Regions from separate parts of the Chelatococcus sp. XZ-Ab1 genome, predicted to be linked through region 3. Evidence: predicted binding sites of a transcription regulator. Region 3 holds the regulator's gene; each other region holds the start of a gene.

Region 1 (7,598 bases), on a different contig from region 3:
TGTAGACAATCCGTGACAGAACGGATGCCTCGCCGAACAGGGCTGCCACCATATCCAGCCCGAAAAGCCCGATGAGGCCCCAGTTCAGCCCGCCGACGATGATGAGGGCGAGCGTCGTCAAATTGATGATCTTCATTGCCTCCTCCATCGATGCTCGCCCGCCCGGCCCAAGGCACTCCACGTCAGCGCGGGCGCAACGATTCTCTCGAAGTTCATGATTCCGGCGGGAGGATAACCTTGTCGATGACGTGGATCGTGCCATTCGAGGCGGCAATGTCTGTTGCCGTGACCGCAGCATCGTTGATCATGACCTTTCCGGATTTCTGAGTGATGCTGATCATCTTGCCATTCACGGTTGTGGCCTTGTCGAGTTTCACGACGTCGGCAGAGGCGACATTGCCTGGCACGACGTGATAGGTCAGCACCGCGATCAGCTTCTCCTTGTTCTCGGGCTTCAGGAGACTTTCGACCGTTCCCGGCGGCAGCTGTCCGAAGGCATCATCGGTGGGAGCGAAGACCGTGAACGGCCCCGCTCCCTTGAGCGTCTCGACCAGCCCGGCCGCCTTGATCGCCGTTGCCAGCGTGCTGAACTGACCGGACGCCATCGCCGTTTCGACGATGTCCTTGTCTCCTGCTGCCCGAGCCGGAGAGCCGGCGAGCACCATGCCGATGGTCACAGCTGCGACCGCCGTCTTGCAGGCGAGCTTGAAGGTCATCACTGCTACTCCCTTTTCTTGAATTGTCCGACGCTATCCGCGACCAAATTCACTTTATGGGAAAACTGATTTTCGTCATTGTAAATTTATCGTGATGTGAAATTGATTTTTCATACAGTGATAATATCATCGCGTGCTGCGGATTGAGAAGAAACATCGAGGTGGACATGCTGTCCGAAACGTTGACGGTCGAGCTTCAGCGCTATCAGATCGGCCCGCGCATCCGCACCTTGCGCCTGAAGAAGAAACTGGGCCTTGCCCAGCTCGGGTCCCATACCGGGCTCTCCACCGCGATGCTTTCGAAGATCGAGCGCGGCCAGCTCTTCCCCACCCTGCCAACCCTGCTGCGCATCGCAATGGTATTCGGCGTCGGCCTCGACCACTTCTTCAGCCGCGAAACGCCCCGGCCGCTGGTGGCTGTGGTGCGCGCAAGCGAACGCCTGCGCCTGCCGTCACCACCGGGTGACGAGCCTCCGGCCTACTTGTTCGAAAGCCTCGACTATCCGGCAACCGACCGCAGGATGGAATCGTTCTACGCGGAATTCCCGCTCGACGCGCAGCCATCGGCGCCGCACCAGCACGGCTCAGCTGAATTCGTCTATATCCTCGAAGGCGAACTCGAACTCTCCGTGGCCGGCGAAACGACGCCTCTTTCGGCGGGCGATGCCGTCTACTTCGACTCGAGCGCGCCGCACAGCTACTGCCGGCGGGGCCGTGCCGTCTGCAGGGCCCTGGTGGTGACTGCGGCGTGAGGGGACGCCAACGCCGCCAATCGCCCTGATCAGGGTATGTTGTCCCGCAGGAAGATGTCGATACGGATGCGCTCCTGCTCGGGCAGGATGGGCTCGCCTGTACAGTGGGCGAGGAGCAAGCGCGCGGCCGAGCGCGCCTCGTGGCCCGCGTCCTGGTTGATGACCGCGTCCATGATGCCGCGCACGAGAAAGCGCTTGGTGTAGGCGGTCAGGTCGTGGCCGATGAAGACGATATCCCGCTCCCGGCCGGCTGCCTCGAGGGCGGCAGCGATGCCGCGGTTGCCGGCGCCGACATTATAGATGCCGACGAGATCAGGATGGGCGGCGAGGATGTCCTCGGTCACCTTGCGCGTCAGTTCGGAATCGTCGCGCCCCTCGCGCAGCGGCAGGGTCCTCAGGTTGGGGAACTCTCCGTTCACCACCTGCATGAAGCCGAACTGCCGCTCGGCGTGGTCGCGCAGGGCGAGCGACCCGGCGATGAGCGCGACAGATCCCTCGCGCCCCCCTGAGAAGCGCCCCATCAGCGTGCCGGCCGTGCGACCGGCGGCCGTGTTGTCGATACCGACATAGCGCAGCCTGCGCGAAGTCGGCGCGTCTGACACCAACGTCACCACCGCCGAGCCGCGGGCGACGAGATCGTCGATGGCGGCCCGGACGCGCGGATGATCGAGCGCGATGACCGCAACGCCGTGATAGCGCCCCTCCAGGCGCTCGAGCGCGGTGGCAAGAACATCGGGATCGAAGACATCGACATGCAGCATGTCGACAAAGGCCCGCTGGGTGACGAGCCACTCGGCCGCCACTCCCACCTGTTCCTCGAGATTGCTCATGAAGGTGTTGGTGCCCGTCGGCAGGATGAAACAGAAACGGAAGGTCTCCTTGCGCGCCAGACGCGCAGCGACGGGATCGGGCCGGTAGCCGAGCTTGGCGATGGCCGCCTGCACCTTGGCGGCGGTCTTCTCGCGCACGCCGGGGCGCCGGTTGAGCACGCGGTCCACCGTCGCGAGCGACACGCCCGCCTCCCGCGCGACATCCTCCAGCGTTATCCGTTCGGCGATCATGCTCATGATAGAGGCATGTTGCCCTCATTTTCTGAGGTGCGCAACGCAAGATCACCCCCGGCAAGACAGAAAACGCCCGGCCAGCCTAGCCTCGGAGCAGATGCTCCACCTCCGCCCGGCGGGGGGCGCCGCGGCCACCGCCGAAGCGCGTGCACTTGATGGCAGCGGTCGCATTTGCAAAGCGTACGGCGGGGCGGGGCGCCATGCCCTCCGCCAGGGCAAGGGCGAGCGCGCCATGCCAGACATCGCCGGCCCCCAGGGTATCAATCACATCCACCGCAAAAGCCGGTTCGTGCGCGACCTTGCCGTCCTCGATGAAGAAGACGCCGCCTTCTCCCGTCGTCACGGCAAGCCAGCTGTCACGGAGGCGCGAGGCGAGGCTGCGGAGCCCTTCCCGCGGATCCTCCAGCCCCGTCCGTTCCCGCAACGCCTGTGCGCTGAAGGCGATGTGACTCGCGGCATCGAGGACTCCCGGGTGATCCGGGGCCCGGTCGACGTCGAATACCGCCGGCACGCCGGCCGCGCGGGCTAGCATGAAGATCCGCGCCGCCCCCTCCTGCCAGCGCGTGTCGCCGAGCACGGCGCCGGTTCCCTGCGGCAGCGCCGCGGGAAGGCTCTCCACGGCGGCGGGGTAGCGCGGATCGGAATAGCTGATCACGGTGCGCTCGCCGGCCGCATCGACGAGGATCGCCGACACTGGCGAACGCAGCCCGCCGAGGCGCACGACACCGCTGCAGTCGACGCCCTCGTCCGTGAGCGAGCCCACGATGTCGTCACCGACGCGATCGTCCCCAAGGCGCGCGATGAGTCTGGCCCGGCCGCCGAGGCGCGCGATGGCTACGGCCGCATTGCCGGCGCAACCGCCCGTCGTCACGGCAACATCCCGGGCGCGATATTTCTCTGCCCGTGTCGGCAGCGCGTCGAGTTTGTAGACATAATCGAGGGTGGCGATGCCGATACACAGGACGGTTTGCATTCAGGGCTCGATATGCGGCCGCACGCGTGCGAGACTTGACAAGCGGCGATGCCAGCATGACGGACGCACGTCAAGATGCCTTGCGCGGATCGCGCGCCATTCTAGCCCCTCGGATATATGGGTGGTTTTTTACATCAACGGGATGCATTAATTTGGATAAGTAGAATTTTACTTTATTTTTCGGCATATGAAGAAGCGAACAGGCTCGCTATGAACGATTGCCCTTCCTTTTCCGATGGCTTGCCTCTTGATCGAACAGCTTCCGTACCCGTCTGGCGACAGATCCTGAGCGACATCGAGTTCGAGATTCGCGGCGGACTCGTGGCGTCGGGTCAGAAGCTTCCATCCGAGCTGGAACTGTCGCGGCGCTACGGGGTCAATCGCCACACGGTCCGCATGGCGCTACTCAAGCTGGCGGACAAGGGCCTCGTCGTCTCGCGGCAGGGGGCCGGCGTCTTCGTCACGGACGAGCAGCCGGAATACCGCATCGCCCGCCAACCCAGCACGAGCGAACTCGAGCAGGCCATGAATGATGCGACCACCGGCGAACTCATCGCCTCCTACCGCCGCCCCACGTCGCACTATCTCGCCGGCCTGCTGCAGATCGACAGGGGCGGCGAGTTGCTGGTGCTGGAGACGCTGCGCCAGGCCGGCTCGCGCCTGTTGTCCTACGGCTATCACTATTTCGACGCCGCCCGTTTCGCCGGCATCGACACCGCCTTCGCCCGACTGCGCAGCCTGTCGGCCACCCTTGCGGAGTTCGACTGCCGCAGACTCCTGCGCCGCGCCACCTGGATCGACACGCGCATGCCCCGCAAGGTCGAGGCGGCGGCGCTCGGCATCGATCTCGACGAGCCGGTGATCGTCCTGAGCTATGTGGACACGGACGGGGAAGGCCGCCCGGTCCTGTTCGGCAACACAGTGCTGCGCGGCGGCACCGTGCGCGTGCGTGTGGAAACGACCTGAGCCTCGCGCCAGATAGACGTGGGCGACGCGCCCTCGCCCGCGCGTCAGATCGGCGACGAGATGCAGGGCGGACACGACTTCGAGCACCGGCAGTTCCGCCACCGGCGCCAGCGCATGCGGGTTGAGCGACAGGGCCGCGAGCCCCGTCCACGGCCCTTCGACGACGACGTCCTCGAGGAAATATACGACGAGTTCGCAGATGCGCGGCGTGCCATCGACATGCGGGATGATCTTGAGCGGGAAGTTCGGCTGCATCAGCGCGGCCCGCACGGCATCGAGACCGGCGCTGCGATGCTTGTAGCCTATCGTTCCGGTCGCCACGCACACGCGGATCTTGTCGGGGCAGATCTTGCCGGGCGAGATCTTGCAACGACCTTTCACTGACGGCAAAACTTTGCCGCAACGCAGCAAAAAGCCGCGGGCGCAGCCGCCCGCGGCTTTTTCATCATGGACGCCCGAAGATCGGCGAGGCTTGCGCCGCCGGTCAGTCGGCGTAGGAAATCATCGAGGCTTCGCGGCCCTTGGCGCCGGCGACAACGCTCATGTTGACCCGCTGGCCCTCGGCGAGATCGGCGATGCCGCCGCGCTGCAGTGTCGAAGCGTGGACGAACACGTCACGGCCACCGTCGTCGGGCTGAACGAAGCCGAAGCCCTTGTCACGGTTGTACCACTTGACCGTGCCCGCCATCTCCTCGGCCGGCCCTTCCGGAATCCGTGGGGCGAAGCCACCACCACCGGCGCGCGGGCCACGCGGGGCGCGCGGCTGCGGCGGCAGGTCCTCAAGCTCGAGCACCTCGGCGACCTGGTTGCCCTTCGGCCCCTCGCGCAGGCGCACGACGATGCGTGCTCCCGGCTCGGCCCCGCTGAAGCCGGCAGCTTCGAGCGAGCGCATGGAGAGGAAGGCATCGCCCGACCCGTCCTCGCAGGCGACGAAGCCGAAGCCCTTCTCGGGATTGAACCACTTCACCGTCGCGTCCGTCGGCGGGCCGGCCGGCGCCGCAAAAGCATCGCGCGACGGACGACCGCCGAAGCCACCTTCGCGGCCCCCGAAACCGCCGTCACGACCTCCGAAGCCGCCATCACGGCCGCCGAAGCCTCCGTCGCGACCGCCGAAGCCACCGTCGCGCCCCCCGAAACCGCCGTCACGGGAGTCAAAGCTGTCGCGACGGCCACCACCCCTGCGGCGGGCGTCACGGTTATCATCGTATCGGTTCATACAGGATATCCAACTGGGAGAGTTTTCATCATACCCGAAAACACATGGCCACGCCATGCGGCAGGCCGAGCGGTCTCGTCCGTAAGCGTGCTTGCGGCGACAGTCTAATCATAGCCTCGATTCCGGCTTTGCGCGACTGCCTTTTCGCGGGGACCGCCTCTATTCGAAAACGACGAGCAGATCCTTGGCTTCGACAGGTGTGGCGGGCGCCACCACGACCTCGGCGACGCGCCCGTCGCGGCCGGCGTGGATAGCGGTCTCCATCTTCATGGCCTCGATGGTGAGAAGGATGTCGCCGGCCCGGACCTCCTGCCCCGCCTTGACGGCCACCGTGGCGACGGCGCCGGGCATGGGAGCGGCGACATGCTTCTCGTTCGCCTCGTCGGCCTTGCGGCGCACCGGCCGGCTCGCCGCGGCGGCGCGGTTCGGGACTTTGATCATGCGTGGCTGGCCGTTGAGCTCGAAGAAAACCCGTACCTGCCCCTCCTCGTCCGTATCGCCCACGGCCTGCAGGCGGATGACGAGGGTCTTGCCCTTCTCGATGGTGACGGCGATGTCGTCGCCCACCTGCATGCCATAGAAGAAGACCGGCGTCGGCAGGGACGATACGGGTCCATACTTGCGGCTCGCTCCGCAGAACTCGGCGAAGACCTTCGGATACATCAGGAAGGAGGCCAGTTCCCGCTCGCTGACGGCGCGGCCGCAGCGCTTCTCGGCTTCCGCGCGCGCGGCAGAAAGATCGGCCGGCGGCAGCAAGGATCCCGGCCGGGCCGTGGCCGGTGTCTCGCCCTTCAACACCTTGCGCTGCAAGGCCTCGGGCCAGCCGCCGGGCGGCTGGCCGAGGTCGCCGCGCAGCATCTCGACGACCGAAGCCGGAAAGGCGATGTCGCGCTTCTCGTCGAGCACGTCCGCCGGCGTGAGCCCCTGCGCCACCATCATCAGCGCCATGTCGCCGACAACCTTGGACGAAGGCGTGACCTTCACGATATCGCCGAAGAGGTCGTTGGCCGCCCGGTAGGCCTTGGCCACCTCGTGCCAGCGCGTCTCCAGGCCAAGCGAGCGCGCCTGCTCCTTGAGATTGGTGAACTGGCCGCCCGGCATCTCGTGGAGATAGACCTCGGAGGCGCCGGACTTCAGGTCGCTCTCGAAAGCCGCGTATTGGGTGCGCACAGCCTCCCAGTAGAAGCTGAGCTGGCGGATGGCCTCCGGGTCGAGCCCGGTGTCCTCGTCCGTGTGGCGCAGGGCCTCGACGAGCGAGCCGAGGCAGGGCTGGGACGTCGCACCGGACATGGCGTCCATCGCCGCATCGAAGGCGTCGACCCCGGCGGCGACCGCCGCCAGCACGCTCGCTGCCGCGATGCCAGAGGTGTCGTGCGTGTGAAGGTGGATCGGCAGGCCGACCTCCTCGCGCAGCGCCTTGACCAGCACCCTGGCCGCCGCGGGCTTCAGCAGCCCCGCCATGTCCTTGATGCCGAGGATGTGGCAGCCGGCCTTCTCAAGGTCCTTCGCGAGGCCAACGTAATAGCTGAGGGAGTACTTGGCGCGGGTAGGGTCGAGGATGTCGCCGGTGTAGCAGATGGCCCCTTCCGCCAGCTTGCCCGCCTCGCCGACGGCGTCGATGGCGACCCGCATGTTCTCGACCCAGTTGAGGCAGTCGAACACGCGGAAGAGGTCCATGCCCGCCTCCGCCGCCTGGCGGACGAAATGGCGCACGACATTGTCGGGATAATTGGTGTAGCCGACGCCGTTCGCCCCGCGCAGCAGCATCTGCAGGAGCACGTTCGGCACCTTCTCGCGCAGCAGTGCGAGACGCTCCCACGGGTCCTCGGTGAGGAAGCGCATGGCGACGTCGAAGGTGGCGCCGCCCCAGCATTCGAGCGAGAAGAGCTGCGGCAGGCCATTGGCATAGGC
Region 2 (7,598 bases), on a different contig from region 3:
ACGCGACGTTCTCGTGGGCACCACCACGTGGTTCTTCGCCACCGTCAATCTGATGAAGGTGGCGCCTTATGTCTGGCTCGGCCAGTTCACGCACGAGAACCTCACAACCTCGCTCGTGCTCATGCCCGTCGCCGTCGGTTCGACCATGGCGGGCGTTTGGCTGGTGCGGCGCGTCGACCCGACCGCCTTCTATCGCCTCATCTACGCCCTGCTCGTGCTCGTCGGCCTCAAACTGACATATGATGGGCTTATTGCACTCATCTGATTCTTCCCGTCCCGCCCGGGATGAGAGCACGACAGGAAAAGCCATGCCGCCGTTCGCACCTTCCATTATCCTTCGCACCGGCGTGGCCTGCCTTGCCATCCTCCTGGCAGGCGCTAGCGCGGCCGCCTTCGACCTGCAGGGCCACCGCGGCGCGCGCGGGCTCTCGCCCGAAAATACTCTTCCCGCCTTCGAGAAAGCCCTGCGCACCGGGGTCGCGACCCTCGAGCTCGACATCGGCATGACGAGCGACGGCGTGCTCGTCGTCTCGCACGACCCGAGGCTCAATCCCGACATCACGCGCGGGCCCGACGGCAGCTTCCTGACCGGGCCGGGCAAGGCGCTGACCGCCATGACGCTCGAGGAACTGCGGAGCTTCGACGTCGGCCGCACCAGGCCGGACAGCCGCACCGCCAAGTCCTTCCCGGAGCAGACGGCGGTCGACGGCACGCGCATACCGACGCTCGAGGATGTCTTCGCCCTCGCCGAACGCCTCGGCGCGAAGGACGTGCGCTTCAACATCGAGACCAAGTCGAGCCCGGCGCCGGATGCCGGCACGCCCGAGCCGCGCACCTTCGCCACGGCGCTGGCGAAGGCCATCGACAAGGCCGGGCTCGGGGAGCGCGTCACGGTCCAGTCCTTTGACTGGCGCACCCTCATGGCCCTCAAGGAGGTCTCGCCCGACATTCCGCGCGTGTGCCTGACGAGCGAGGGCAATTTCGATACGCTCCAGCGCGGCAAGGACGGGGGCTCGCCCTGGCTCGGTGGCCTCGATGTTGACGATTTCGATTCGGTGCCGGCGCTCGTCGCGGAAGCCGGCTGCACCACCTGGTCGCCCAATTTCCGCAACCTCACGCAGCCGCTCGTCGAGGAAGCCCAGGAGATGGAGCTGGCGGTGGTGCCCTGGACGGTGAACGAGACCGACGACATGGCGCGCCTGATCGACTGGGGCGTCGACGGGCTCATCACCGACTATCCCGACCGGGCCCGCACCGTCATGGCCGCCAAGGGCCTGCCCCTGCCCGCGCCGGTCGCACCCTAGGCCGACGAGGCGCCTCTCCCTTTGGCTGATTGATCGCCCGCAACCTCGCCGGCTAGGCTGCCACATCGCAAGTTCCGAAGCGGACTGGAAAGATGACGGCCTCAGCCTACGACCTCCACCTCGACCGCAACCCGGCCAATTTCCAGCCGCTGACGCCGCTGACCTTCCTCGAACGGGCCGCAAGCGTCTTTCCCGAGCGTACGGCCATCATCCACGGCAGTTTGCGCCGCAACTATCGCGACTTCTATGCTCGCGCCCGGCGCCTTGCCTCGGCGCTCGCAGCTCATGGCATCGGCCGCGGTGACACCGTCTCGGTGATGCTGTCGAACACGCCGGCGATGCTCGAATGCCACTACGGCGTGCCCATGACCGGAGCGGTGCTCAACACGCTCAACACCCGGCTCGACGCGGCCATCATCGCCTTCACGCTCGACCATGCCGAGACCAGGGTGCTCATCACCGACCGCGAGTTCTCGAAAACCATCCGCGAGGCACTCGCCCTCGCCAAGGCGAAGCCGCTCGTCATCGACTACGACGACCCCGAATACGACGGCCCCGGCGAGGTCCTCGGCAAGACGGATTATGAGACCTTCCTCGCCGGCGGCGACCCCGACCATGCATGGCAGATGCCGGACGACGAGTGGGACGCGATCTCGCTCAACTACACCTCGGGCACGACCGGCGACCCCAAGGGCGTCGTCTACCACCACCGCGGTGCCTACCTGCTTGCCATGGGCAATGTCGTCACCTGCGGCATGGGGAAGCATCCCGTCTATCTGTGGACGCTGCCGATGTTCCACTGCAACGGCTGGTGCTTTCCCTGGTCCATCTCGGTGGTCGCCGGCACGCATGTGTGCCTGCGCCAGGTGCGCGCCGGCGCCATGTATGCAGCGCTCGCCGAACATGGCGTCACGCATCTTTGCGGCGCGCCCATCGTCATGGCGACGCTGCTCAATGCGCCTGCCACGGACAAGCGCGATTTCACGCAGAAGGTCGCCTTCTTCACCGCGGCCGCGCCGCCGCCCGAGGCGGTGCTGGCCGCCATGAAGGACGCCGGCTTCGACGTGACCCATCTCTACGGCCTCACCGAGACCTACGGTCCCGCTGTCGTCAACGACTGGAACAGCGCCTGGGACGACCTGCCGACGGGTGACTATGCGGCGAAGAAGGCGCGCCAGGGCGTGCGCTACCTCGTGCTCGAAGGCCTCGACGTGCGCGACCCCGAGACGCTCGCATCCGTGCCGGCCGACGGCGAGACGCTAGGTGAGGTCATGTTCCGCGGCAACGTTGTGATGAAGGGCTATCTGAAGAACAAGGCTGCCACCGACAAGGCCTTCGCCGGCGGCTGGTTCCACTCCGGCGACCTCGGCGTCAAGCACCCCGACGGCTACATCCAGCTCAAGGATCGCTCGAAGGACATCATCATCTCCGGCGGCGAGAACATCTCCTCCATCGAGGTCGAGGATGCGCTCTACAAGCATCCGGCGGTGCAGGCCGCCGCGGTCGTCGCCAAGCCGGACGAGAAATGGGGCGAGACGCCGTGCGCCTTCGTCGAGCTCAGGCCCGGGGCGGAGGCGACGGCGGAGGAACTGATCGCCTTCTGCCGCAGCCGACTCGCGGCCTTCAAATGCCCGCGCCACGTGGTCTTCACCGAACTGCCCAAGACCTCGACGGGCAAGATCCAGAAATTCCGCCTGCGCGAGATGGCCCGCGAGGCGTGACGCGTCGGCTCGCCCATATGAAAACGGCCACCCTGAGGGGTGGCCGTCGTGCCGGTCGTGCGGCCGGCAGATCCGTCAATGTATCGATTGCGATATCGTCGTATGACGCAAGCGCTCCATCTCGTCCTTCAACTGCAGCTTCTTGCGCTTGAGTTCCGCGATCTTGAGCTCGTCAGCCGAGGGGCTGGCCTGCACCGTTTGGATCTCGCGCTCAAGCGCTTCGTGCCGCTTTGCGAGTTCGGCCAGATGGGCGTTCAAAGACATCGCTTTCCTCCTTCGGATCACTCCGACGACAGAACTGTGACACAGCATTGTGGCGGAGTCGAAGCAGATTCCGCCATCGGCGGTGCACCGGCGGCGAGCCGTGGGCAAGCCACCCTTTTTGCAGGGGCTCGGCTTGCCGAGCGTGCGGCCACGCCGCATACTTCCGACTTCCGTCATTCACCGGATCGATGCCCCCGGGCAGCGCCATGATGACCATCGATATCGACGACGAAGACGAGCGCCAGCAACTGATGGGCGAACTCAATCGCCTGCGCGAGGAACACCGCGACCTCGATGCGGCGATCGCGGCGATCGAATCCGTCGGCCCCGCCGACCAATTACAGATCCAGCGGCTGAAGAAGCGCAAACTCATCCTCAAGGATCGCATCACCTTTCTCGAGGACAGGCTGACGCCGGACATCATTGCCTAGCGGCAGTCGGGCGGACACCCCCCTCGCAGCAACCGGACGCAATTTCGTGTCCCGAACGCCCGCAGCGTCGGCGCGTCGCGCGAGCGGAGCCGATTGCTGATTGCCGACTGGCCGCCTGTTACTGTATGCCCCGCGCGGAAGACTTTTCGCAGGATCATCAATGACGACGCAAACGCCGGTCGCCATCGTCATGGGCAGCCAGTCGGACTGGCAGACCATGCGCCACGCGGCGGAGACACTGGCCGCGCTCGACATCGCCCACGACGCGCGCATCGTTTCTGCCCATCGCACGCCGGAGCGGCTGTTCGCCTTTGCGAGGGGGGCGCGGGACGAGGGCTTCAAGGTGATCATCGCCGGAGCTGGCGGCGCGGCCCACCTGCCGGGCATGGTCGCCTCGCTCACCCCGCTGCCGGTCTTCGGCGTGCCCGTGCAGTCGAAGGCCCTGTCGGGCCAGGACAGCCTCCTGTCGATCGTGCAGATGCCGGCCGGCATTCCCGTCGGCACGCTCGCCATCGGGCGGGCCGGAGCCGTCAACGCTGCTCTTCTCGCCGCCGCGGTGCTCGCCCTCTCCGACACGGGGCTCGCGGCGCGCCTCGACGACTGGCGCGCCGCCCAGAGCGCGGCCGTGGCCGAGCGGCCGCAAGATGACTGACGCGATGCTCGCCCCAGGCTCCACCATCGGCATCCTCGGCGGCGGCCAGCTCGGCCGCATGCTGGCGCTCGCCGCCGCACGCTATGGCCTTAAGGCCCATGTCTATGCGCCGGAGCCTGACAGCCCGGCGTTCGAGGTGGCGGCCCGCCATACGGTTGCTTCCTACACCGACGAGGGAGCGCTCGTCGGCTTTGCAGCGAGCGTCGACGTCGTCACCTACGAATTTGAGAATGTGCCCGCCGACACGGCCCATATCCTCGAATCGCACGTGCCGCTGCGCCCCGGCGCACGGGCGCTCGCCGTGGCCCAGGACCGGCTCGAGGAAAAGACCTTCGTCAGCAACCTCGGCATCGCCACTGCGCCCTTCCGCGCCGTCTCCAACGAGACGGACCTGCGCGCCGCCCTCGCCGCTGTCGGCCGGCCGGCGGTGCTCAAGACGCGCCGCTTCGGCTATGACGGCAAGGGCCAGGTCATCATCCGGACGGGCGACGACCCGGCGACGGCGCTCGGCGCCATTGGCCACGTGCCGGCGATTCTCGAAGGCTTCGTGCCTTTCTCCCGCGAGGTGTCCGTGGTTGCGACCCGCGGCCACGATGGCTCCGTCGCCGCCTATGATCTGTGCGAGAACGAGCACCGCGACCACATCCTGCACATCACGCGGGTGCCGGGCACCCTGCCCGCGAACCTGTGCGACGAGGCACGCGCCATCGCCGGGCGCATCGCGACGGCACTCGATTACGTCGGCACGCTGTGCGTCGAGATGTTCGTCGTCGAGACGGACGGCGAGCCGCCGCGCCTTCTCGTAAACGAGATCGCACCCCGCGTGCACAATTCCGGCCACTGGACGATCGAGGGCGCGAAGACCTCGCAATTCGAACAGCACATCCGTGCCATCTGCGGCTGGCCGCTCGGCTCGGTCGTGCTCGTCGGATCGGTGGAGATGACCAACCTCATCGGTGAGGACATGGCGGCCTGGCCGGAACTCCTCGCGGAGGAAGGCGCGCATCTGCACCTCTACGGCAAGGCGACAGCCCGGCCCGGTCGCAAGATGGGCCATGTCACCCGCGTCAAAACCTGAGGCTGGGGCCGGTTTCAGGCGCCGGACCTGTGGACAGGCGCCGTCCGATCTGTTATCCACCCTGCCACGGTTGTGGCGCGCCGTTCGCGCCATTATGGCGTTTCGCCACCCATCACGAATTCAAAAGCGGGAAGACGACGCGTGCAGGTTCTCGTTCGCGACAACAACGTTGATCAGGCGCTCCGTGCGCTGAAAAAGAAGATGCAGCGCGAAGGCATCTTCCGGGAAATGAAGCTCCGCGGCCATTACGAGAAGCCGTCGGAGAAGCGTGCCCGCGAGAAGGCCGAGGCCGTCCGCCGCGCCCGCAAGCTGATGCGCAAGCGCCTGCAGCGCGAAGGCCTGCTGCCGAGCAAGCCGAAGCCGACCCGCTGAGGGGCCGCCGCAGCAGGAATTGCCTCCCGCTCCGGCATCGCGGCATTGGCTTATCATCACGGGGTCCTGGCCCCGGCAGCGCAAGCGCCCTCCTCGCGGATGGGCGCTTTGTTTGCATGTGCCGGCCCCGCCTCTCGGGGGAGTGCCTGCGAGGCCACGGCCGCGCCAGGGTCTTCACGCTCCTGCCTCACTTGTGTCCGAGAACCGGCACGCAACAAACGATTCAAGTTGTTCGGGGTGGAGGATTGACGTGATCGAACGGAGGAAGTCGGCCTCTGGTGCCATCCTGTCGGCGACAACGCTCGGCCGCAGCCTGCTGCCGCTTGCCGTGGCGCTTGCATTGGCCGGTTGCGAGACGGTGAGCGGCGTCGGTGGCTCGCGCGGTGTGGCCGAGCTCGTCCAGGAGAATCCGGACGCGAGCAAGACCAATATCGCCTCTCTGTCGGATGTGATCCGCGCCAACCCGAACGATCCCCAGGCCTACAACGCTCGCGGGGCGGCCTATGCGCGCTCCGGCCGCTACAGCGACGCAATGAGCGACTTCAACCAGGCCATCAAGCTCGATCCAAACTTTGCCGCCGCCTACACCAACCGGGCGCTGTCGCTGCGCCAGACCGGCCGGGACGACCAGGCGCTGGCCGATTTCAACCGTGCCATCCAGGCCGATCCCAACTACGGGCCCGCCTATCTCGGCCGGGCCAATCTGCTGCGCGTCAAGGGCGACTTCAACCAGGCGCTGGCCGATCTCTCCCGGGTCATCCAGCTCAACCCCGAATCGGCGGAGGCCTATCATGCTCGTGGCCTCGTGCACCAGCGCCAGGGGCAGAACGAGCTTGCCATCGCCGACTTCCGCTCGGCCATCGACCGCAATCCCTTCGCCGGCGCGCCCTATGCCGCGCGCGGCCAGAGTCTCGTCGCCGTCGGCAAGTATCAGGAGGCGATCGAGGACTTCAACGCCGCCCTCAACGCAGACAACCGCAATGCGGTGGCCTGGGCTTGGCGCGGCGTCGCCTTCGAGCGCCAGGGCGACCGTACGCAGGCGACTGAGTCCTATCAGCGGGCTCTCGCCATCGACAGCGGCAACCAGGTGGCGCGCGAAGGCATGTCCCGCGTCGGCGGCGGCCTCGCCCTCTTCCGCTGATCCGCCCTTTACTGCCGGCCGGCCGCCTGCGGCGCCGAAACGGTCAGAACATCCGCGCCGATAACCCTCCCTGTGAGGGCATCGGCGATAAAGCGCCGGATGTGCGGTACCGCGCCATGGTCGAAGAGATCGACGTGGCCGCCGTCCACGAAGCGCACGAAACGGCGTGCCGTTATGGCAAGGCCGAATAGCGCTTCGCCATGGGCGAAGGGGATGACGCCGTCGCGCATGCCGTGCAGGACGAGCATCGGCACGCCGATACGGTCCACGATTTCCTCGCTGCGGAACTGGTCGCTCATGAGCAGCGACACCGGCACGAAGGGATAGATGCCGGCGGCCACCTTGGCCGTCGACAGGTAGGGCGCCTCGAGGATGACGCCAACCAGCCGCTGCTCGGCCGCAAGGCGTACGGCAACGCCCGTGCCGAGCGATTCGCCATAGGCGAAGAGCCGCTCGGTGCCAAATCGATGGGCGGCATAGGCATAGGCCGCTGCGCCATCGCGGTGCAGGCCCGCCTCGCTCGGGCTGCCGGTCGATCCGCCATAGCCCCTGTAGCTGACAGCAACGAGGCCGGTACCGTCCGCGACCAGCTGCCTGAAGCGGCTGACACGGAAGGCGAGCGCGAGATTGCCCGC
Region 3 (7,598 bases):
GCAGCCGGCCCGGCGCGTCGAAATCGACGATGACCATGTCGACCGGCCCGTCGCTGCGCGTCTGCAGCTGGAAGCGGCCATCGAGCTTGAGAGCCGAACCGAGCAGCGCCGTCAGCACTAAGGCTTCGCCGACCACGCGCGAGACAGGGGGGGGATAGTCGTGGCGTGCGATGATCGTGTCGACGCTCGTCCCGAGGCTGGCGACGCGGCCGCGCACGTCGAGCCCCTCCACCGCGAAGGGCAAGACGCGGTCGTCGCCGGCCGGCGGCGCAGCCATGTCCATTACGCGATTGCTCCCAGACACCAAGCCAGAATACCCTTTTGTGCATGGAGGCGGTTCTCCGCCTCGTCGAAGACGACCGAAGCCGGCCCGTCCATCACCTCGTCCGTCACCTCCTCGCCGCGGTGCGCCGGCAGGCAGTGCATGAAAATGGCATCCCTGGCGGCAGCGGCCATCAGCTTGCCGTTGACCTGATAGGGCCTCAGCAGGTTGTGGCGGCGGCCTTCGTCCTCGTCACCCATGGACACCCAGCAGTCGGTGACTACCGCATCGGCCCCCTCCACTGCTGCGAAGGGGTCGCTCGTGACATTGACGCGCGCGCCCTCCCGCCGGGCGAAGGCGATGACCTCCTCGGGCGGGGCGAGCTCCGGCGGGCTCGCGATGTTGAGCGTGAAATCGAGCCGCGCCGCGGCGTGCACCCAGGAGGCGAGCACGTTGTTGGCATCACCCGACCAGGCGACCGTGCGGCCCGTGATCGGGCCGCGATGCTCTTCAAAGGTCAGCACGTCGGCCATGATCTGGCAGGGATGCGAACGCTTCGTCAGCCCGTTGATCACCGGCACGTCGGCATGGCGGGCGAGCTCCAGCATCGCCTCGTGATCGAGGATGCGGATCATGATGGCATCGACATAGCGCGACAGAACGCGCGCCGTATCGGCGATGGTCTCGCCGCGGCCAAGCTGCATCTCCTTGCCCGTCAGCATCAGGGGCTCGCCACCGAGTTCGCGCATGGCGAGGTCGAAGGAGACGCGCGTGCGCGTCGACGGCTTGTCGAAGATCATGGCCAGCACCTTGCCGGCGAGCGGCTTCTCCTTCGGCGGCTGGCCTTTGCGGCGCCCGGCCTTCAGCGCGGCGCTGGCGTCGAGCACCTGGCGCAGGTCGTCTTGCGTGAAATCGGTGAGGTCGAGGAAGTGGCGCACGGAGCCGCTCATCACGCCGCTCCCTTCTCGACCGAGCGGGCGGCCTCGACGGCCGCGGCGGTCGCCTCCAGGCGTTCCAGCGCCTCGCTCACCTCGGCCTCGCCGATGGTGAGCGGCGGCAGCAGCCGCACCACGTTATCGCCGGCGCCGATGACGATGAGCCTGTTGGCCCGCGCCGCATCGACGAATTCCGTATTCGGCACGGCCAACTTGAGGCCGAGCATCAGCCCCTCGCCGCGCACCTCGGCGATGACACCAGGATGCCTGTCCTTGAGCGCGGCAAGGCGCTGCTTGAGGAGCAGGCCGGTCCGCGCCACCTGATCGAGGAAGCCGGGCGCCAGCACCACGTCGAGCACCGCATTTCCGACCGCCATGGCGAGCGGATTGCCGCCGAAGGTTGTGCCGTGAACGCCATAGGTCATGCCGCTCGCCGCCTCGGCGGTGGCGAGGCAGGCACCCATGGGGAAGCCGCCGCCGATGCCCTTGGCCACCGCCATGATGTCCGGCGTGATGCCGGCCCATTCGTGCGCGAAGAGCTTGCCCGTGCGGCCGACGCCGCTCTGCACCTCGTCGAGGATGAGGAGGAGGCCCCGCTCGTCGCAGAATTTGCGCAGGCGGCGCAACGCCTCGGGCGCGACGGCGCGGATGCCGCCCTCGCCCTGGATCGGCTCGATGAGGATGGCGCCGGTCTGCGGGCCGACGACGGCCTCGAGCGCCTCCCAGTCGCCGAAGGCGACCTGGTCGAAGCCTTCGACCTTGGGGCCGAAGCCCTCGAGATATTTCTTCTGGCCGCCGGCGGCGATGGTCGCCAGCGTGCGGCCGTGGAAGGCGCCCTCGAAGGTGACGATGTGGAAGCGCTCGGGCTGGCCCTTGGACGAATGGTAGCGCCGGGCCATCTTGATGGCGCATTCCAGCGCCTCGGCGCCGGAATTGGTGAAGAAGACATTGTCGGCGAAAGTCGCATCGACCAGCCGCTGGGCGAGCCGCTCGCCCTCGGGGATGCGCACGAGGTTCGACGTGTGCCAGAGCTTGCCGGCCTGCGCGGTCAACGCCTCGACGAGATGCGGATGGCAATGGCCGAGGGCGTTGACAGCGATGCCGGCGCCGAAATCGAGGTATCGCTCGCCGCTTCGCGTCACGAGCCACGCGCCCTCGCCCTTCTCGAATTCGATGTCGGCCCGCGCATAGGTCTGCAGAAGCGGCGAAGTCACGTCTCTCGTCTCCGCGATGAGGCGCCGGCCTGCCGCCGGACGCCTCGGATTTTCCCGAAAATCAAAGTGCCGCCCGGGCAGGGGCGGCACCGTCCACAATTTTAGATGGGTCACAGGGACTGTCAATTCAATCGCATTGATACGATCGATCAGCCGGCGCCCGATTGCTGTCACGATCTTGGGGAAAACGCAGATCGGCCGGCGCGAAGCCTTGCTCGTGCCTTCCCTCATATTGTAGCTTCCGAGCCACAGACCACGACATATCGTGTGGCCAATTCCCTATCGGCGCTACCTGCAGCAGGATGCGACGAGGCGAGAGCCTCTTTCGCGCTCCCCTTGCGCGCGCCGGAACGAGCCGGGCGGAGAGAGCGATGAGCGATCAGAGCAATACCTGGAGCGACGAGCGGGTGGAGCTGCTGCGCAAGCTCTGGACCGAAGGCCTTAGCGCCAGCCAGATCGCCGCTGAGCTCGGCGGCGTGACGCGCAATGCCGTCATCGGCAAGGTGCATCGCCTCGGGCTTTCCGGCCGCGCCAAGTCGGCGGCACCGGCGGCCTCCCGGCCGCGGAAGGCCGCGCACACACGCAGCCCGAGCCATCCTATGACGCAGCCATCGGGCCAGACCGTCGTGCGCGGCAACACAGCCCTCGCCGCGGCGCCCGAGCTCGAGACCGAGGCGGTGCCGCAGGAACAGTTCCAGCCCCAGGACGAGGTGGTCGTGCCGCTGAGCGAGCGCGTGACCATCATGGAGCTGCGGGAAGCCATGTGCCGCTGGCCGATGGGTGACCCGACGACGCCGGACTTCCGCTTCTGCGGCGCGCGCTCCCTCCTCGGCATGCCCTATTGCGCGCACCATGCGCGCATCGCCTACCAGCCGGCGGCGGACCGTCGGCGCGAGAAGAAGGTGATGCGCTCCTGACCGGGGACAGAAGCGGCCAGCAAAGAGGCCGGAGCGGGCCGCTCCGGCCTCTTTGCTGGCCGCACCGGGGGATGGCGGCAGCATCGCGCTTCACTCCGCGTGCGAAAAGGTCTCGTCGAAGGAATAGCCGGCGCCGCGCACCGTGCGGATCGGGTCCGGCTTGCGGGCCCGGTTGATGGCTTTGCGCAGGCGTCCGACATGCACGTCCACCGTGCGCTCGTCGATATAGACGTCGTGGCCCCAGACGCCGTCGAGCAACTGCTCGCGCGTGAAGACACGGCCGGGGCTCTGCATCAGGAACTCGAGCAGCTTGAACTCGGTGGGGCCGAGGTGAAGCTCGCGGCCAGAACGGCGTACGCGCCGGGTCTCGCGGTCGAGCTCGATATCGCCGGCGGTGAGCACGGTGGCCACATGGCCCGGCTTGGCGCGGCGCAGCAGGGCACGCACGCGCGCCAGGAGCTCCGGTACGGAGAAGGGCTTGACGACGTAATCGTCCGCGCCGGTCGCGAGACCGCGCACGCGCTCGCCCTCCTCGCCCCGGGCGGTGAGCATGATGACGGGCAGCCGTTCCGTTTCCCGGCGGGCACGCAAGCGCCGGCATAGCTCGATGCCGGACAGTCCCGGCAGCATCCAGTCGAGCAGCACGAGGTCCGGGACCTGCTCGCGCAGGCGCACCTCGGCCTCGTCACCGCGCGCGACGGCATCGACGGTATAGCCTTCGGCCTCGAGGTTGTAGCGCAGGAGGAGTGTGAGCGGCTCTTCGTCTTCGACGATGAGGATACGGGGTCCCATCGGTCCTTCCGTGGTGGACGCTGGCGCGTGATCGACACTTACTGCCGGCCGGAGACCGGCACGGTGGTGAAGCTCGAGTCGTCGCTCTTCGGCCGTTCGGCGGCGAGCGGCTTTCCGGTGACAAGATAGTGGATGGTCTCGGCGATGTTGGTGGTGTGGTCGCCGATGCGCTCGATGTTCTTGGCGAGGAACAGGAGATGCGTGCAGAAGCTGATGTTGCGCGGGTCTTCCATCATGTAGGTCAGCAGTTCGCGGAAGATCGAGGTGTAGAGCGCGTCGATGCGATCGTCGCGCTGCCACACGTCGAGCGCGCGGGCCGTGTCCTTCTGCGCATAGGCGTCGAGCACATCCTTGAGCTGGGCCTGCACGAGGTCGCTCATGTGCTGCACGCCACCGACGATCTTCTGCGGCTGCATCTCGTTGCTGATGGCGACGACACGCTTGGCGGTGTTCTTGGCGAGGTCGCCGACGCGCTCGATATCGCCCGCCACGCGGATGGCGGAGACGATCTCGCGCAGGTCGACCGCCATCGGCTGGCGCTTGGCGATGGTGAGCACGGCGCGTTCCTCGACGTCGTGTTGCAGGGCATCGAGCCGCTCGTCAACGGCGATGACCGCCTGGGCGAGGGCTGCATCGCGCCGCACGAGGGCTATCGTCGCATCGCCCAGCATCTTCTCGGCGATGCCACCCATCTCGGCGATCTTGCTGCGCAGGGTATCGAGCTCGACGTCGTACGAGCTGACGATATGATCGGTCATCGTCGGCAATCCTTGTTGCTGCGGCAGCCTCAGCCGAAGCGCCCAGTGATGTAGTCTTGCGTCCGCTTGTCCTGCGGCGCCGTGAAGATCTGCTCCGTCGGCCCCTCTTCCACGAGCTTGCCGAGGTGGAAGAACGCCGTGCGCTGCGAGACGCGCGCCGCCTGCTGCATCGAGTGCGTGACGATGACGATGGTGTAGTTCTCGCGCAATTCGTCGATCAACTCCTCGATCTTTGCCGTGGCGATGGGATCAAGCGCCGAACACGGCTCGTCCATGAGGATGACCTCGGGATTGACGGCGATGGCACGGGCGATGCACAGGCGCTGCTGCTGGCCGCCGGAGAGGCCGGTGCCCGGCGAGGCGAGACGGTCCTTCACCTCCTCATAGAGACCGGCGCGCTTGAGGCTCATGGTGACGACCTCGTCGAGGTCGGCCTTGGAGCTCGTGAGCCCGTGGATGCGCGGCCCGTAGGCGACGTTCTCGTAGATCGACTTGGGGAAGGGGTTCGGCTTCTGGAACACCATGCCGACCTTCGCCCGCAACTGCACCGGGTCGAGATTCCGGTCATAGATGTCGCTGCCGTCGATCTCGATGCGGCCGCTGACGCGGCAGATCGGTATCGTGTCGTTCATCCGGTTGATGCAGCGTAGGAAGGTGGACTTGCCGCAGCCGGACGGGCCGATGAAGGCGGTGACCGCCTTCTCAGGAATGTCAATCGAGACATCGTGCAAGGCGTGCTTGTCGGCGTAATAGACGTTGACCTCGCGGGCCACGACCTTCGTCGCTGCCTCGTCCGCGACTTCGGCCACCGTGGCCTTCGCCAGCTCGATGTTCGGCATCGTCGTCATCATTGAGAACTCCCTTCGGCCCGCGACGCGGCTCACCAGCGGCGCTCGAAGCGGCGGCGCAGCAGGATGGCGAGACCGTTCATGATAAAGAGGAAAGCGAGCAGAACCAGGATGGCGGCGGCGGTCTTGGCCTGGAACAGCGGCTCCGGCAGGTCCGACCACAGGTAGATCTGTACGGGCAGCGCCGTCGCCGCATCGGTGATTGAGCCCGGTACGTCGACGATGAAGGCGACCATGCCGATGAGGAGCAGCGGCGCGGTTTCCCCCAGCGCATGCGCCATGCCGATGATGGTGCCGGTCATGATGCCGGGCATGGCGAGCGGCAGCACGTGGTGGAACACCGCCTGCTGGTGCGAGGCGCCGATGCCGAGCGCCGCCTCGCGGATCGACGGCGGCACCGACTTCAGGGCGGCGCGGCTCGCGATGATGATCGTCGGCAGCACCAGGAGAGCGAGGACGAGACCACCGACGAGTGGCGCCGAGCGCGGCAGGCCGAAGAAGTTGAGGAACATCGCAAGGCCGAGCAGACCGAAGACGATCGAGGGCACCGCCGCGAGATTGTTGATGTTGACCTCGATGAGGTCCGTCAGCCGGTTCTTCGGCGCGAATTCCTCGAGATAGACGGCGGCACCGACGCCGATCGGCAGGCACAGGACCAGCGTCACCAGCATGGTCAGCGCCGAGCCGATGAGAGCTCCGAGAATACCCGCCTGCTCCGGCTCGCGGCTGTCGCCAGAGGTGAAGAAGCGGCTGGCGAAATGCGACGCTACCATGCCGCGCTGCTTCAGGTCCTCGAGCCAGGCGACCACCTGGTCGTCAAGCCGACGGTTCGCCTCGGGTTGGGTCAGGGTGAGGATGTCCCACCCACCCGCCGTCACAGCGTCGGTATTGGCCAGCGGCACGAGCACCGTGCCGCGCGCCTCGGAGGCGCCGATCTCGGTCAGCTTGACGATGCCGCCGTTGATGAAGACGAGTTTCGAGGGCAGGTCAGCCGTCAGCCGCTCGGGCGCATCAGCCGCGGCAGCGCGTGCCTCGGCGGCAGCGGCATCGCCCTCGAGGTCGGCGATGCGCTTCTGCAGAGCCTCGCGCTGGTCGCCGGCGACATCGGCCGCCGCGGCGGTCAGCCGTGCGGCCTCGCGACGGTCGGCGGCCGCCTCCTCGCGCAGGCTCTCCTTGACCTCGGCAAGGGCGCGGGCGAAATCGGGGGCCGAGCTCGTCAGCACCACGTCCTCGCCGTCCAGCGTCACCTGCGCCTGCCCTTGGCCGACGCTCTCGCGCCGCCCGGTCATCAGGCCCTTGAGGTAGAGGTCGGCCGCGTCGTCGAGCAGTGCCTCGATCGTCACCGGCTGGCCGATGGCGGAGGGATCGGCCAGCACCCGATTGCGCAGCGTCATCGCCGCGCCAGACGACAGAAGGTCGTTGTTGAGCTTGCGGCGCAAGGCACGCGTCGTGACCTGCGGGAAGAGTTCCTGCAAGCCCCTGCGCAGCACGGCGTCATAATCGCCGCTGCGCAGCGCCTGCGGATCGGTGGTGCCGTCGCTGGACACCTGCTCCAGCGTCGGCGTCACCGTCATGGTCAGGCGATATTCGGTAAAAGCCGGCATCGCCTTGACGATGACGTCGCCGATCAGGACGACGAGGAAGATCGCCGCGAGCGCGATTGCGCCGATGCCATAGGCACGGAACCGTGCCTCCGCGGCGTGGCGCCGCCTCAACCGCGCCTGGGCCTCGGCCGACGAGAGACCGAACCGACGGGCGCCTTGAGGGGGTGCAGCAATGTCAGTCATATTGCTCTCGGTATTTGCGAACGATGCGCAGGGCGATGATGTTGAGCGCCAGCGTGAAGAAGAAGAGCACGAAGCCGAGGGCGAA
Region 4 (7,598 bases), on a different contig from region 3:
GGCATGCTCGGGGTGCTGGCTGGCATCGTCGCCGTCGAGGAGCTCGCCCGGCGCGGGGAGCGCATGCCCTTCGCCATCGAGGTGCTGGCCTTCGGCGACGAGGAGAACGTCCGCTTCCCCACCAATCTCTCGACCTCGCAGGCGATCGCCGGCACCTACGACCCGGCCTGGCTCGACGGCAGGGACTACGACGGGGTGAGCCTGCGCGAGGCCCTGCTCGCCTTCGGCGGCGACCCCGAGGCCGTGACGCGGCTCGGCCGCGATCCGGGCTCCGTCAAGGGCTACATCGAATTCCACATCGAGCAGGGACCGGTGCTGGAGCGCGAGAACCTGCCGGTCGGCATCGTCAGCGCGATCAACGGCATCACCCGGGCGCGCGGCGTGGTGACGGGCGAGGCCGGCCACGCCGGCACCGTGCCGATGGCGCTGCGGCGCGATGCCTTCGCCGCGCTGAGCGAGATGAACCTCGCCGTCGAACGCATCGGCGCCCGTGATCCCTCGACCGTCGCGACGATCGGCATGGCCAAGGTGGCGCCCAACGCCTCCAACGTCATTCCCGGCCGCGTCGACTTCATGCTCGACGTGCGCGCGCCGGACGATCCCGTGCGCCACGCCATTGTCGAGGAAATGGTGGCCGAGATGCGCGACATCGCCGCCCGGCGCCATGTGGCGCTCGATCTCGACCTCTATTTCGACGCCCCTGCCACCGCCATGGACGCCGGCCTGATGCGCGCGCTGGAGACGGCCGTCACGGGCCAGGGCATCGGCGCGCGGCACCTGCCGTCGGGTGCCGGCCACGACGCCATGGCCATGGCGCGCCTGTGCCCTTCGGCAATGGTCTTCGTGCGCTGCAAAGGCGGCATCAGTCACAATCCGGCTGAGTCGATCACCGTCGACGACGCGGATGTCGCCGTGCGCGTCCTTGTGGACGCCATCAAGGCTTTTGCCGCGCGCAACGGGTGAGGGCAGGGAACGGCTGGGACCTGCCGCCCTGTCCGGCTAGAAACGCATAAAGGTGTTTCGTCAGCGGTCTGTCATCGGTCCCGTCGTCATGGCCGCGCTTGTTGCGGGCATCCGCACCTTGAAAGTGCGAGCAACGCCAAACGCGTCGATGGCCGGGACAAGCCCGGCCATGACGAGCGGTGCGGATTACGCGCTCTTCGCATCCACGCAATGCACAAGCCGGCCATCCGCGTTTTCATGGCCCACGGTCGTGCGGTCGGTCGGGAGGGGCGCGTGCCGGCACCCCGCCGCCGGGGCCGCCGCCTACTTCTCCGTCTCGACCAGCCCCTTCACGAAGAGGCGCTGCATCGCAATGACCACCACGACGGGAGGCAGCATGGCGAGGATGGTCGTCGTCATGACGAGGTGCCATACGGGATCGGCCTCGGCCGCCGCGGCCGCGAGGCGCTGGATGCCCATGACGATGGTGTAATAGCTCTGATCCGTGGTGACGAGCAGCGGCCACAGATACTGGTTCCAGCCGTAGATGAAGAGGATGACGAAAAGCGCGGCAATATTGGTGCGCGACAGCGGCATCAGGATGGACCAGAAGAAGCGTAGCGGCCCCGCCCCGTCGATGCGCGCCGCTTCCGTCAATTCGTCCGGTATAGTCATGAAGACCTGACGGAACAGGAACGTCGCCGTCGCCGAGGCGATCAACGGAATGGCGAGGCCCGAATAGCTGTTGAGCATGCCGAGATTGGCCACGACCTCGAAGGTCGGCAGGATGCGCACCTCGACCGGCAACATCAGCGTGATGAAGATGAGCCAGAAAGCCGTGACCCGGAAGGGGAAGCGGAAATAGCAGATGGCGAAGGCCGACAGCAGCGAGATGGCGATCTTGCCGATGGCGATCGCCATGGCCATGACGAAGCTGTTCCACAGCATCGGCCCGACGGGCGGAAAGCCGGAGACGCTGGAGCCGGTAAACAGCGCCTCCTTGTAGTTGGCGATGAGGGCCGCACCCGGCAGAAAGCCGATGCGGCCAGTGAGGAAGTCCGTGCCGGGATGGGTGGACGCCACGAAGGCGAGCCACACCGGCAGCACCATGGCGGCAACGCCGAGGATGAGCGCCGCATGGGCGGCGAAAGTCAGCTTGCGGCCGGATTCGACCATGTCCCCGCCCCCTCAGTAATGGACCTTGCGCTCGATATGGCGGAACTGCAGCGCCGTCAGGCCGATGACGATGACGAGCAGCACCACCGACTGAGCGGCGGAAGCGCCGAGATTGAGCGATTCGAAGCCGTCTTTGAACACCTTGTACACGAGGATGGTGGTGGACTGGCCGGGCCCGCCGCCGGTCGTCGCGTGGATAATGCCGAAGGTGTCGAAGAAGGCGTAGACGATGTTGACGACAAGCAGGAAGAAGGTCGTCGGCGCGAGCAGCGGCCAGACGATCTTGCGGAAACGCAGCCAGGGGCCCGCCCCGTCGAGCGCCGCCGCCTCCACAAGCGTGCGCGGAATGGCCTGCAGTCCGGCGAGGAAGAATAGGAAGTTGTAGCTCACCTGCTTCCACGAGGCGGCGAGAATGACCATGATGAGCGCATCGGTGCCGTTGAGGTGGTGGTTCCAGTAGATGCCGATGGCCCGCAGACCACGCGCCACCACGCCGACCGACGGATCGAACATGAACCACCACAGGATGGCAGCGACCGCCGGGGCCACGGCATAGGGCCAGATGAGCAGCGTCTGGTAGACCATCGCCTTGCGCCCCACCTTGTCAGCGGCGAGCGCGAAGAGGAGCCCGAGACCGAGCGAGATGGCCGCGACGGACGCGGAGAAGACCACAGTGATGGCGAAGCTCGACCGGTAGCTCGGATCCTCGAACAGGGCGACGAAATTGGCGAGGCCGACGAACTGGCGCGACAGGCCGAAGGCGTCTTCGGCAAAGAGCGAGGTGTAGAGCGCCTGGCCAGCGGGCCACAGGAAGAAGATGATGGTGATGGCAAGCTGCGGCGCAAGCAGCAGATAAGGCACGATGCCGCCGCCGAAGGTGACCCGTTTTGCCTGCATCGGCCCCCCAGAAGGAACAGGGCGGCGCCCGATGCAGTCCGGGCGCCGCCATTCTACATTACATTATTCAGGAGTTGGACTTCTCGAACTGGCGGAGCAGCTCGTTGCCGCGCTTCGCCGCCGCGTCGAGCGCGTCCTTCGCCGACTTCTTGCCGGTTAGCGCGTTCTCCAGTTCCTCCTCGATCATGTCGCGGATCTGGACGAAGTTGCCGAGACGCAGGCCCTTGGAGTTGTCGGTCGGCGGGTTGAGGTTCATCTGCTTGATCGAGATGTCGGAACCCGGGTTCTTTTCATAGAAACCTTCTTTCTGCGACAGCTCGTAGGCGGCCTTGGTGATCGGCAGGTAGCCGGTCTGCTGGTGCCACCAGGCTTGCACCTCGGGCTTCGACAGATAGGCGAAGAACTTCGCCGCGCCCTTGTATTCCTCCTTCGGACGACCGGCGAGGACCCAGAGCGTCGCGCCGCCGATGATGGAGTTCTGCGGGGCGCCCTGCACGTCCGGCCAGTAGGGCTGCATGCCGTAGCCGACGCCGAACTTGGCATTGGCCATGATGTTGGCGCGCGCCGCCGAGGAGGCGAAGGTCATGGCGCATTCGCCGGAGAGGAACTTGGGATCCGACTTGCCCTGGCGGCCACCGTAGTCGAAGATCTTCGACTTCTGCCAGTCGACCAGCGCCGTCCAGTGCTTCTCGAGCGTCGGGTTGTTGATCTTGAGCTCGGTGCCGAGGCCGCCGAAGCCGTTGGCCTCGGTCGACAGCGGGATGTTGTGCATGGCCGAGAAGTTCTCGACATGGACCCAGGACGGCCACTGGGTGGTGAAGCCGCACGCGATGCCCGCCGCCTGCAGCTTCTTGGCGAACTCCTCCACCTCCGGCCAGGTCTTGGGCGGGGTGTTCTCGTCAAGGCCGGCCTTCTTGAAGTGATCCTTGTTGTAATAGAGGATCGGCGTCGATGAATTGAACGGGAACGACAGCATGTTGCCCTGCGTGTCGCTGTAGTAGCCCGTCACCGCCGGCAGGTAGGCCTTGGGATCGAACGGCTCGTTCTCGTCGGCCATCAGCTTGTAGACGGGATAGACGGCGCCCTTGGCCGCCATCATGGTCGCCGTGCCGACCTCGAAGACCTGCACGATCGTCGGGTGCTGCTTGGCGCGGAAGGCAGCGATGGCGCCCGTCATGGTCTCCGGATAGCTGCCCTTGAAGACCGGGACAACCTTGTACTCGCTCTGCGAGGCGTTGAAGTCGCTGGCGATCTTCTCGAGCTTCTCGCCGAGCGCGCCCGACATGGCATGCCACCACTGGATTTCAGTCTGGGCAGCAGCCGGTCCTGCCGCGGCGATGAAAGCCGCCGCACTTGCCATGGTTACAATACGAGATGCCATGATAGCCTCCCCATCTCCCGGAGCCCCCCTCGGGGACCCTTCTCTTCGTTGCTAGCGAGCATAGCATGACAATGACATGACAGTTCAATGAATAATCGACGACAAACGCAAGCGAAACGAAATTTGAGTCTTCAGCGAGGAGCGCATCCATGGGGGGCCTGACCCTTTCCACAGCCACCACCCTGCCGACCGATTTTGCGAGGGCCGCCTTGGCCGGCCGCGTCTTCCGGCCCGATGTTGCCGGCCCTTCGGTGGTGACCGTCCGCGATGGCGAGGTTTTCGATATCAGCCGCGCTTTCGCGACGATGCGCGACCTATGCGAAACTTCCGCACCTGCGGCCGCCCTGCGCGACGCCAAGGGCGAATCATTGGGTCCGCTCGAGGCCATCCTCGCCAATTCCGTGGAGGCGACGCGTGATTCCACCCGGCCCTACCTCCTCGCGCCCATTGACCTGCAGGCGGTGAAGGCGGCGGGCGTGACCTTCGCCGTCTCCATGCTGGAGCGCGTCATCGAGGAGCGCGCGCGTGGCAATGCGGACGCCGCGGCGGCCATCCGCGAGGAGATCAACCGCCTCGTCGGCGATGACCTCGCCCGCCTCAGGCCCGGCTCGCCCGCGGCCATGCGCCTCAAGGAGGTGCTCGTGGCCCAGGGCGCCTGGAGCCAGTATCTAGAGGTTGGCATCGGGCCGGATGCCGAGATCTTCACCAAGGCCCAGCCCATGTCGAGCGTCGGCACGGGAGCGGATGCCGGCATCCACGCCATCTCCACCTGGAACAATCCCGAGCCCGAGGTGGTGCTGGTCGTCGCCTCGGACGGGCGCATCGTCGGCGCCACCCTCGGCAACGATGTCAACCTGCGCGACGTCGAGGGCCGCTCGGCCCTGCTCCTCGGCAAGGCGAAGGACAACAACGCGAGCTGTGCGGTCGGCCCCTTCCTGCGCTTCTTCGACGACGGCTTCTCGCTCGACGACGTGCGCCGCATGCACGTGACGCTGACCGTCGAGGGCGAGGATGGCTTCCGCATGGAGGGCTTCTCCACCATCGAGAAGATCAGCCGAGACCCGGCCGACCTCGCGGCTCAGATGATCGGCAGGCATCACCAGTATCCGGACGGGGCGGTGCTCTTCCTCGGCACGCTTTTCGCGCCGGTCGAGGACCGCGATGCGCCGGGCAAGGGCTTTACCCACAAGGTGGGCGACGTCGTCACCATCGCCGCCCCGCAGCTTGGCAGCCTCGTCAACCGCATGCGCCACAGCCAGGACTGCGCACCGTGGACCTTCGGCACCGGGCAGCTGATGCGCAACCTCGCCAAGCGCGGCCTCCTCTGAGCCGCCCCGCGGACCGGAACCGGACGTGAACCAGCACCGCCGACCGCCAGCCTCCGGGAACGCCGCCGGCGATGCCATCGCAGACGATGGAGCGGCCGCGTTCCTCGCCGTGCGGCCGCGGCTCCTTGCCATCGCCCATCGCATGCTCGGCACGATGGGCGACGCCGAGGACGTGCTGCAGGATGCCTTCCTGCGCTTCCATGCCGCCGGCGGGGCAATCGACAATCCGGAGGCCTGGCTCGTCACGGTGACGAGCCGGCTCGCCATCGACCGGCTGCGGGCCGCGCGGCGCGAGCGCGCCGCCTATGACGGGCCTTGGCTGCCCGAGCCCTGGACGGGACCCAACGACGGCGACGCCTTCGCCGGCGACCTGCCCTATGCCGTCCTCGTGCTAATGGAGCGCCTCGGCCCGGTGGAGCGCTGCGCCTTCGTGCTGCGCGAGCTCATCGACATGCCCTATGCCCGCCTTGCCGAAGTGCTCGGCCGCAGCGAGGCGGCCTGCCGGCAGATCGTCGCCCGGGCGCGGCGCCGGCTCGGCGACGGGCAGCTCCCCGCGGCGCCGGCCGATGCCCTGGCGCGCCGTCGGCGGCATGAAACCCTCATGGAAGAGTTCCGCCTCGCGCTCGCCGCCGGGGATGCCGAGCGCCTCATCCGCCTGCTGGCGCCTGACGCGACCATCACGACCGACGGCGGCGGCAAGGTGCTTGCCGCCCGCAACATCGTGCGCGGCGCCGGGCGGATCGTGCGACTGGTGCTGGGGGTCGCCCGCAAGCTCGGCCGCGGCCGCGTCGACCGGCCGGCGCGCTTTGCCGGCGAAGCAGGGTTCGTCACTTACGAGGAGGAACGCCCGGTGCGGATCGTGATGGCGGCGAGCGACGGCGAGCGGATCACGGCCATCTATTTCGTGCTCAATCCGGACAAGCTCGTCCGCATCCCCACCGAAAGCTGAGCCGACGTTTTTTGCGGTCCCCTGTCACAAGGCGCGCCGTGCTGCGTCTTGGAGGCATGCGGCCTCGCTCGGCCGTGCACAGGAGCACATGATGACGAGAACCATCAACGCCTACGGTATCATCCCCGACGTCTTCGCCACGGCGCGCCGGCTCAACGGCGACATCGAGGGGCTCGGCCTCGACATGACGCTCGTCGAGCTGGTGAAGACGCGCGCCTCGCAGATCAACGGCTGCGCCTATTGCGTGCACATGCACGGCGGCGATGCGGTGAAGAAATACGGCGAGAAGCCGGAGCGGCTGTATCTCCTGCCGACATGGCGGGAATCGCCCGCCTTCGATGCGCGCGAGCGCGCCGCCCTCGCCTATGCGGAAGCAATGACGCGCATGGACGACCATGACGCCCTCGTCCAGGCCGCAACCGCCCTCGACGATCATTTCTCCGAAAAGGAGGTCGTGGCGCTGACGGCGCTCCTTGCCATGATCAATTTCTGGAACCGCATCGCCGTCGGCTTCGGCACCCAGCACGCGCCGGTCTGATCGGCCTCAGATGACGTTCGCCTCGCGCAGCGGCCGCTCCGCGAGGATGCGGCCGTAGCCGAGATCGGCGAGATCGAGCGTCACGAAGCGCCCGTGCACGATCTCCTCGGCGATGCCGCGGCCCACGGCAGGCGACTGCTGCAGGCCGTGCCCCGAGAAGCCGTTGGCGAGGAAGAGGTTCTCGACCTCGCCGGCGCGGCCGACGATGGCGTTGTGATCGAGCAGGTTCATGTCGTAGGGACCGGACCAGGCCCGGCCGGGACGGATGTGCTCGAAGGCGGGCACGCGCATGGCGAGCGCCGGCCAGATCACCTCCTCAAACAGCGACCAGTCGACCGTCTCCGCATCGCCGTCCCACTCGGGATCGGCCTCGGGCTCTGGCGAGAT

The links. The regulator PhoB, encoded in region 3, activates phosphate uptake and scavenging genes when phosphate is short. The targets are predictions, from matches to a motif close to TGTCATNNANCTGTCAT.
Region 1: a site for PhoB is predicted at 3,562-3,578, ahead of phnF (phosphonate metabolism transcriptional regulator PhnF). Genes of this name have one in related genera too.
Region 2: a site for PhoB is predicted at 3,315-3,331, ahead of P2T65_RS00610 (DUF465 domain-containing protein). Genes of this name have one in related genera too.
Region 4: a site for PhoB is predicted at 4,462-4,478, ahead of ugpB (sn-glycerol-3-phosphate ABC transporter substrate-binding protein UgpB). Genes of this name have one in related genera too.

The regions. Positions count from the first base shown of each region.
Region 1 covers NZ_JARKII010000008.1:126,925-134,522, forward strand. Annotated here, with positions in the region: gene P2T65_RS13495 (DUF378 domain-containing protein) at 1-136, opposite strand, end outside; gene P2T65_RS13500 (fasciclin domain-containing protein) at 213-716, opposite strand; gene P2T65_RS13505 (cupin domain-containing protein) at 884-1,468, shown strand; gene P2T65_RS13510 (substrate-binding domain-containing protein) at 1,498-2,535, opposite strand; gene P2T65_RS13515 (PfkB family carbohydrate kinase) at 2,615-3,505, opposite strand; gene phnF (phosphonate metabolism transcriptional regulator PhnF) at 3,746-4,471, shown strand; partial or broken gene P2T65_RS13525 (acetoacetate decarboxylase family protein) at 4,475-4,804, opposite strand; gene P2T65_RS13530 (cold-shock protein) at 4,956-5,687, opposite strand; gene pyc (pyruvate carboxylase) at 5,847-7,598, opposite strand, start outside.
Region 2 covers NZ_JARKII010000001.1:123,789-131,386, reverse strand. Annotated here, with positions in the region: gene P2T65_RS00625 (sulfite exporter TauE/SafE family protein) at 1-265, shown strand, start outside; gene P2T65_RS00620 (glycerophosphodiester phosphodiesterase) at 309-1,304, shown strand; gene P2T65_RS00615 (acyl-CoA synthetase) at 1,397-3,025, shown strand; gene P2T65_RS00610 (DUF465 domain-containing protein) at 3,101-3,289, opposite strand; gene P2T65_RS00605 (DUF465 domain-containing protein) at 3,496-3,720, shown strand; gene purE (5-(carboxyamino)imidazole ribonucleotide mutase) at 3,881-4,372, shown strand; gene P2T65_RS00595 (5-(carboxyamino)imidazole ribonucleotide synthase) at 4,365-5,450, shown strand; gene rpsU (30S ribosomal protein S21) at 5,592-5,822, shown strand; gene P2T65_RS00585 (tetratricopeptide repeat protein) at 6,073-6,963, shown strand; gene P2T65_RS00580 (alpha/beta hydrolase) at 6,972-7,598, opposite strand, start outside.
Region 3 covers NZ_JARKII010000007.1:168,607-176,204, reverse strand. Annotated here, with positions in the region: gene P2T65_RS12310 (Hsp33 family molecular chaperone) at 1-283, opposite strand, end outside; gene argF (ornithine carbamoyltransferase) at 283-1,212, opposite strand; gene P2T65_RS12300 (aspartate aminotransferase family protein) at 1,212-2,411, opposite strand; gene P2T65_RS12295 (GcrA family cell cycle regulator) at 2,783-3,328, shown strand; gene phoB (phosphate regulon transcriptional regulator PhoB) at 3,419-4,120, opposite strand; gene phoU (phosphate signaling complex protein PhoU) at 4,159-4,878, opposite strand; gene pstB (phosphate ABC transporter ATP-binding protein PstB) at 4,908-5,717, opposite strand; gene pstA (phosphate ABC transporter permease PstA) at 5,759-7,513, opposite strand; gene pstC (phosphate ABC transporter permease subunit PstC) at 7,506-7,598, opposite strand, start outside.
Region 4 covers NZ_JARKII010000003.1:335,090-342,687, reverse strand. Annotated here, with positions in the region: gene P2T65_RS07455 (allantoate amidohydrolase) at 1-963, shown strand, start outside; gene ugpE (sn-glycerol-3-phosphate ABC transporter permease UgpE) at 1,267-2,118, opposite strand; gene ugpA (sn-glycerol-3-phosphate ABC transporter permease UgpA) at 2,131-3,015, opposite strand; gene ugpB (sn-glycerol-3-phosphate ABC transporter substrate-binding protein UgpB) at 3,083-4,396, opposite strand; gene P2T65_RS07435 (fumarylacetoacetate hydrolase family protein) at 4,546-5,724, shown strand; gene P2T65_RS07430 (sigma factor) at 5,750-6,673, shown strand; gene P2T65_RS07425 (carboxymuconolactone decarboxylase family protein) at 6,765-7,211, shown strand; gene P2T65_RS07420 (FAD-binding oxidoreductase) at 7,218-7,598, opposite strand, start outside.